2 regions of the Massilia sp. W12 genome follow, and region 1 is predicted to be linked to the other one. Evidence: predicted binding sites of a transcription regulator. Region 1 holds the regulator's gene; the other holds the start of a gene.
What was found. The regulator NrdR, encoded in region 1, represses ribonucleotide reductase genes. The targets are predictions, from matches to a motif close to CACNANATNTNGTG.

Region 1 (3,951 bases):
TCGCCAAAGCCCGAGCTGGCCCCGGTTACCAATACAATCATGGTTTCTCCTTTTACTGAAAATATGAACTGCGGGCCATCGTTCCTCTGATTATGCATAATTACGCAATGTTGCACTGCAATTCGCAGAGCTGGTTGCGGCTTGCCGAATCCCTGGCCTTACTTTACAATCGCCGCACCATTAGCGGGGCAGACTTGCTGCAAGGCAATGCCGCTCCCGATGTCTCACGTGACTGGCGAGAAGCCGTTCCAAGCATAACAAAGTTTGCCGTGAACGGTGAAAAGGTGGAGCGCCACCGGGGAACGTGAGAGTCAATGCCGTTCGCCTGGGCGATGATGGTTGCTACGCCAGTGTCGGCGCCTGACCGTTCAGCCAGGCCTGCCTGCGCGGCTTCTGAAAGCAATTACTGAAGGAGTTTTTTCATGTTCGCAAAAGACCATACACTCGCCAACATCGACCCCGAATTATGGAGCGCGATTCAAAAAGAAAATCAGCGCCAACAAGATCATATCGAGTTGATCGCCTCTGAAAACTACACTTCGCCGGCAGTGATGCAGGCGCAAGGTTCACAACTCACCAATAAATACGCCGAAGGCTATCCCGGCAAACGCTACTATGGCGGTTGCGAATTCGTGGATGTGGCCGAACAATTGGCGATTGACCGCGTAAAACAATTATTTGGCGCCGAAGCCGCGAATGTGCAGCCGAACTCCGGCTCGCAGGCGAATCAGGGCGTGTTTTTCGCCGTGCTCAAACCCGGCGACCGCATCATGGGCATGTCCCTGGCTGAAGGCGGTCATCTGACCCACGGCATGGCCTTGAACATGTCCGGCAAATGGTTTGACGTGGTGTCTTACGGTTTGAACGCGCAAGAGGAAATCGACTACGACGCGATGGAAAAGAAGGCGCATGAAACGCGCCCGAAACTGATCATCGCCGGCGCTTCCGCTTACGCTTTGCGGATTGATTTCGAGCGCATGGCCAAGGTGGCCAAGGATGTCGGCGCGTATTTCATGGTGGATATGGCGCACTACGCCGGCTTGATCGCCGCCGGTGTGTACCCGAATCCGGTGCCGCATGCCGATTTTGTCACCTCGACCACGCATAAATCCCTGCGCGGCCCGCGCGGCGGCATCATCCTGATGAAAGCCGAGCACGAAAAGGCCATCAATTCCGCAATTTTCCCCGGCCTGCAAGGCGGCCCGCTGATGCATGTGATCGCCGGCAAGGCGGTGGCGTTCAAAGAAGCGCTGACCCCGGAATTCAAGGTGTATCAGCAGCAGGTGTTGAAAAACGCTGACGCGCTGGCCAAGTCGTTGATTTCGCGCGGTCTGCGCATTGTTTCCGGGCGCACCGAGTCGCATGTGTTCCTGGTTGACTTGCGTCCCAAGAACATCACCGGCAAAGCGGCGGAAGCGGTGCTGGGCAGCGCGCACATGACTTGCAACAAGAATGCGATTCCGAACGACCCGGAAAAACCATTCGTGACTTCCGGCATCCGTCTGGGCAGCCCGGCAATGACCACGCGCGGTTTCGGCGAAGCCGAATCGCACAAAGTCGGCCAGCTGATTGCGGACGTGCTGGATAATCCGCAAGATGCAGCAGTGATCGAACGTGTGAAAGCGGAAGTCAAGGTGCTGACTGACGCCTTCCCGGTGTACGCAGCATAAACACCCCGGGCGGCCTGCTGGCCGCCCTTGTCATATCGACTAAGATGAAATGTCCTTTTTGCCACCATCAGGAAACCCAGGTGCTGGATTCGCGCGCCTCGGATGAGGGTGATTCGATCCGGCGCCGGCGCCGTTGCGCCAACTGCGATAAGCGCTTCACCACTTATGAAAGAGTGGAGCTGGTGCTGCCGGTAGTGGTCAAAAAGAACGCCAGCCGCACCGAATTTGATCCCGCCAAATTGCGCGCCAGCCTCATGCTGGCGCTGCGCAAACGCCCGGTCGCTGTCACGGCGATTGACACGGCGGTGCAGCACATCACGGAAAAATTGCTCTCATCCGGTCTGCGCGAAGTGCCCAGCGGTCAGATCGGGCAGTGGGTGATGGATGAGCTTAAGCAGCTCGATCAAGTCGCTTATATCCGCTTTGCCTCGGTGTATCAGAGTTTTGACGATCTGACGCAGTTTCAAAACGCAATCGAAGAATTCGCCCGTCCCCCCGGCCAGAATTGAAAGCTGTTGGCCATTTTTCATAACTTGTCGTGTTCCCGCAACGCAGGCTTGTCGAGTGGCAAGAATGCGTTTTCTTTGTTCCATCCCGCTTGTTGCAGGCAAATCTGCTGTCTAGCCTGAAATTGCGCCGCCAGAGGCGGTGACGATTGTTGCAGTCCTGTCGGGCTTGGATGCGTCCGGCAGGCTCCTGCATTGCCAACCAAAGATCGGAGGGGAGCCATGTTGAGACATCATCTTGCGCACCTGTGGAATCAGATGGGTATGCGCAATATCTTCAGTCGCAGGCAAAACATTTTGTCCGCCGCCATTCATTTCACCCGGACCTTGCTGCTGCCCAAGCTGGCCGGGGCTGGCCGGCGCGTTCGGATGGCGTGGCGTGAGCGCCTGGATTGGCGCCGGCAAATGCCGCATAAGCACGGGCGCTGGCTGCAAGCCGGCCACAGCCTGCCGGAATTATTGATCGCCCTGGCCATCGGATTGATCTTGCTGACGCAGGCGCTGCCTGAGTTTAATAAATTGCTGCGCGACACCAAACTCAGCACCAGCGTTAATCAATTTATAGCCGCGCAGTCCTTCGCACGCACGGAGGCGATTCAGCGCGGCAAGCCGGTGACAGTCTGCCGCAGTGTGCGCGCAGACCAGGGGCGTGATGAGTGCAGCCTGGATACTGTGGATGGGCATGGGCCGCGCGATTGGGCCGCCGGTTGGCTGGTGTTTGTGGAAAATGGCGCCGGCAATCTGGGGCAGGTCGATGCCGAGGATGAAATCCTGGCCCGTCAAGGAACCTTGCATGAAGGCGGGGAGGGTGACGCTACCGCGACTGCGATTATCTGGGGGCCGCAAGGCGTGCCTTTGAATATCGCCGGTGCCCGTGTGCAATTTTCCTGGGATGGCAAGCAGCAAAGGGTTTTGTGCATTTCCCGTGCAGGCAGAACCAGAGTGTTGCGGGATGTGGATCGTTGTGCATGAGGTATGACGGGATGGGTGTTTTGTTGCATAGCGGAAAACTGTGGAGAAGTATTCACAGCTTTAGCCGCCCATCCTTGAAAGCCTGCCATTTATCGCATGAAGCTTGCTGCATTCCGGCTGGCAAAATATGATGTCAACTCATCCATCCGGTTTCTATATATATCCCATGCAAGCTTACCCAGATCAGCAGCGAAGGCGACTGAGCGCTCCATCCCGGCCTGCCTGCCATACGCAGGCAGGTTTTTCCCTGATTGAGGCTATGGTGACAGTCTTGATCACCGTGCTCTTGCTGACCGTCGGCGTTCCCAATATGGCGGGCTTTCTGAACGATAGCAAAGTTTCGACTCATGCCAATGACATGATTGGCGCAATGACCCTGGCCCGTTCAGAGGCGGTGCAGCGCAGCCGTCTGGTGACAATCTGCCGCTCTGAAAAACCGAATGATGCAGCGCCTCAGTGCAGTAATGGCAGCACCAATTGGAACGCCGGCTGGATCGTGTTTGCAGAAGGCAGCAGCGCGCCCGCCACGGTAGGTGTGTTTGACAATGGCGATACGATTTTGTACAGGCAGGATGTGCTGCCGCAAAATGTGAATGCACAAGGCAATCTCTCGTCATTGACCTTCAATGCAATGGGCGAGGCTGCCGGGGCGGTGAATCCTGCATTTCAATTCAACTACTCGGTGTCCGGCAATGCCAAGGCCAAGCGCCAGGTTTGCATTGGCCGCACTGGCCGGGTGCGTGTTTTGCAAGGGGTGAATGACAATGCGGCATGTAATTGATCCAATCCGCCGCCGCCGCGCC
Region 2 (3,951 bases), 1.1 Mb from region 1:
GCAGTGAAATGCGTTGACATATTCAGCAAACGCTTGCCAGAGTGTCAGCATATGCTGCCCAGACCGCCATCTGATGCTACCAGGGCGGCTGAAGCCGTTCAGCCTCAGGGACAGAATAAGCTGCATCATACAATGCCGTTTTGCCCCCCAGCTCTTGAGCCTCATGAATTTCGCCACTGCAAGCCCATCCTATCGCCTGGCTATACTGTGCAGCATTGCGCTGCACTTAGGCTTGCTGTTTAGCTGGCAATGGCGCAAGCCCGCGCCCGCTCAGCGTACAGCGCCTGCCAGCCAACTCAAGCGCCAGGACTTGCAAATCGTTTTCCTGCCACCGCCGGCGCCGCACAGGCCGGCACAAGCGCAAGCAATCCAGCAAAGCAATCCTCAGCCGCGCACGCTGCGGCAAACTGCGCCGCCGGCAGCGCCCACCCCAGTCCCACGGCCACTGCCGCCCACAGAAACTGCCGCGCCGCCCGCCGCCATCTTGCTGCCGCCCGCGCCCGTCAATCTGGACAAACCCGCCCCGGCAACGCCAAGCGATCCCTTTGCGCGCCAATATGACAGCGAATTCGCGCAAAACGCCCTGCGCGCCGCCGGCAAAACCGAGCGCGGCTTGCGCGCTGGCGATTCGCCGCTGGCGCGCGCCAGCGCCATGGGGCATGGCGACCGTTTTGAAGAAGCCATACGCGCCGCCGGCATCCCGCGCGAAGCCACTATTGAACGTATTTCTGTCGGCGGGCAAGAGTTTTACCGCATCCGCCATGGCAAGAACAGTTATTGCATGCATCTGCCAAACCGGCCCTCCGCCGTGAATGGCGGCTTCAGCGGGAAAATGGAAGCCACCAACTGCCCGGGCTGATGCGTTTGTCGCAAAAATTGCGGCCCATGGCTGCCGCCATTTTTTCCGCACAGGCGGGAACCCGGCTTGTTCGCATTCCCTCAAGCGCATAGATTGCCGCCGCATAGCAGCTAAAGTCTGCCTGCTGACGCTGGGAAAAGAAATACCCCTCTAATTTATCAATAAATCAATATCCGGCGTTTACATTGCCGCCAGGCATCATTACAATGCCGTACTCAGGATTGCCATAAAAACATGTGGATAAATATTCACAGATGAATGAAAAAAGTCCTGCAAGGCCCCGCTACCACACAAAGGAATACTGATGAAAAAGATTGCCGCACTGATCGCTTTGTTTGCCGCAGCGCACGCGAATGCCAGCCTGATTTCGTTCCAAACCGGCTATTCTGCCGCCGGCCCGCAAGCCACTGCTGAAGCTTACCGCGATGTGGTGGAAGCTGCGGTTGCCGCGCCCGGCGCCGGTTATGGCGTGACAAATATCGCCAGCTATAACAATATTTCCAACCAGTCCATTTTTGGCGGCAGCTATACCAATGTGGCGTTTAAATCCACCATTCAATTCGGCGTGCAAGGCAACCAGGCCGGCACATGGACGATTCGCGCCGGGGTGGATTTTGGCCGTGGCGGCGCGATCTTCCTGGACGGCCAGGCCGTCGCTTTCCGCAACACCGATATGTGGTGGGCCGGTAATTACAACAACCCCAGCCAGTACTTCCAATTCTCCGGCAATATCGCCGCCGGCAACCACACCCTGACGGTGTACGGCCTGGAAAACTGCTGTGATGGCGGTCAGCAAATTCAATACAACTTCGGCCAGGGCTTCCAAAGCTTCAACAACCAGACCCTGAACCCGGTGCCGGAACCCGAAACCTACGCCCTGCTGCTGGCAGGTCTGGGCGCAGTTGGCATGTTAAGCCGCCGCCGCCAACAAAAACTGGCCTGATCACAGCGCCAAAAGCGCCGCAGAAAAGCCCGCAGGCCTTGCGCTTGCGGGCTTTTCCTTGTTAACGCGGCAACATTGATGCATGGCTTTTTTGCTGATTTTGATACGCCGATCTGTCATGCCTCTGCCATATTTCATCGCCGAATTCAAGCGAAAAATCTCTTTTTATGTTGTCAAAAACGATTGCGTGGCCTCCGGATGGGCACTACAATTTGTGCCTCGCGTGATTTCGACTACTATATATAGTGTTGAGAGGGCTTAACAGATTCTGCCGTATCTTGCAAGCGGCTTACATCGTAAGCTTCCCGTCACGCAGCCCGCATACCGGAACTTGCCAGGCGCTGAGCGCCGCAGAACCGGGGTGCGCATGATCAACGGGGCCGCCGCCCCACCAGCCAGATTCAGGAGCTTCAATGCACACGACGCAAGACACATCCCTGTTGCCAACCGGCCAAGCCATGCCCCTGGCCGGCGCCACGCCGGGCCTGGATACGCCGCAACTCGCACGCGCCGAGTACCGCGTGATCCGCCGCAATGGCGCCGTGGTCGGCTTTGAGCCGGCCAAAATCGCAATTGCGATGACCAAGGCGTTTTTGGCGGTGAATGGCGGACAGGGTGCGGCCTCGGCCCGTGTGCGCGAGCTGGTGGAACAGCTGACCGAGAACGTGGTCAGCGCGCTGCAGCGCCGCCAGCCGACCGGCGGCACCTTCCATATTGAAGACATTCAAGATCAAGTCGAACTGTCTTTGATGCGCTCCGGCGAACACGACGTGGCGCGCGCCTACGTGCTGTACCGCGCCAAGCATATGGAAGAACGGCGCCAGCAGAAAGAAGCGCGCGGCGAAGGCGAGCCGAAATTGCATGTGCTGGAAAACGGCGAAATGCGCGTGCTCGACCGCGAGCGCGTGCGCGAATTGATTTCCGCCGCCTGTATCGGCCTGGAAAAGCATGTGGATGCGCAAGCCATCCTGGGCGAAACCCTGAAAAACCTGTACGACGGCATTCCGGTTGAAGAGCTGCACAAATCCGCCATCCTGGCCGCACGCGCGCTGATGGAAAAAGACCCGGCTTACAGTCTGGTCACCGCGCGCCTGCTGTTGCACACCATCCGTAAAGAAGTGTTTGCACAGGAAGTGGCGCAAAAAGACACGCCGGCGGCGTATCGCGAATACTTCCCGGCCTTCATCCGCAAAGGCATTTCCGCTGAACTGCTCGACCCGCGTCTGGGCGAATTTGATCTGCAGCGTCTGGCGCAAGCGATTGTGGCCGAGCGCGATTTGCAATTCGGCTATCTCGGCCTGCAAACCCTGTACGACCGCTATTTCCTGCACGTCAACCAAGTGCGCATCGAAATGCCGCAAGCCTTTTTCATGCGCGTGGCGATGGGCCTGGCCTTAAATGAAATCGACCGCGAAGCGCGCGCCATCGAGTTTTACCACCTGCTGTCGTCGTTCGACTTTATGAGTTCGACGCCGACCCTGTTCAATTCCGGCACGCGGCGCTCGCAACTCTCATCCTGCTACCTGACCACGGTCTCCGACGATCTGGATGGCATTTATGAGGCGATCAAAGAAAACGCCCTGCTGGCGAAATACGCCGGCGGCCTGGGCAATGACTGGACCCCGGTGCGCGCGCTCGGCTCGCACATCAAGGGCACCAACGGCAAATCGCAAGGCGTGGTGCCGTTCCTGAAAGTGGTGAATGACACCGCCGTCGCGGTCAACCAGGGCGGCAAGCGCAAGGGCGCGGTATGCGCCTATCTGGAAACCTGGCATATGGACATCGAGGAATTCCTCGACCTGCGCAAAAACACCGGCGACGACCGCCGCCGCACCCACGACATGAACACCGCGAACTGGATTCCCGATCTGTTCATGAAGCGCGTGATGGAAAAAGGCGAATGGACGCTGTTTTCGCCGTCCGACGCGCCGGACTTGCACGACAAATTCGGCCGCGCATTTGAAGAAGCCTATACCGGCTACGAAGCGCGCGCCGCACGCGGCGAAATCAAGCTGTTCAAAAAAGTGCAGGCGCTCGATCTGTGGCGCAAAATGCTGTCGATGCTGTTTGAAACCGGCCATCCCTGGATCACCTTCAAAGATCCTTGCAATATCCGCAGCCCGCAGCAGCACGTCGGCGTGGTGCACAG

Region 2: V8J88_RS23215 (ribonucleoside-diphosphate reductase subunit alpha) is a predicted target of NrdR. The motif match lies at 2,037-2,050, and genes of this name have one in related genera.

The regions. Positions count from the first base shown of each region.
Region 1 covers NZ_CP147776.1:4,544,675-4,548,625, reverse strand. The annotation lists gene V8J88_RS18370 (SDR family NAD(P)-dependent oxidoreductase) at 1-41, opposite strand, end outside; ZMP/ZTP riboswitch at 219-338, shown strand; gene glyA (serine hydroxymethyltransferase) at 423-1,670, shown strand; gene nrdR (transcriptional regulator NrdR) at 1,715-2,179, shown strand; gene V8J88_RS18355 (GspH/FimT family pseudopilin) at 2,399-3,148, shown strand; gene V8J88_RS18350 (GspH/FimT family pseudopilin) at 3,408-3,929, shown strand; gene pilV (type IV pilus modification protein PilV) at 3,907-3,951, shown strand, end outside.
Region 2 covers NZ_CP147776.1:5,647,957-5,651,907, reverse strand. The annotation lists gene V8J88_RS23225 (hypothetical protein) at 164-859, shown strand; gene V8J88_RS23220 (CCXG family PEP-CTERM protein) at 1,164-1,802, shown strand; gene V8J88_RS23215 (ribonucleoside-diphosphate reductase subunit alpha) at 2,261-3,951, shown strand, end outside.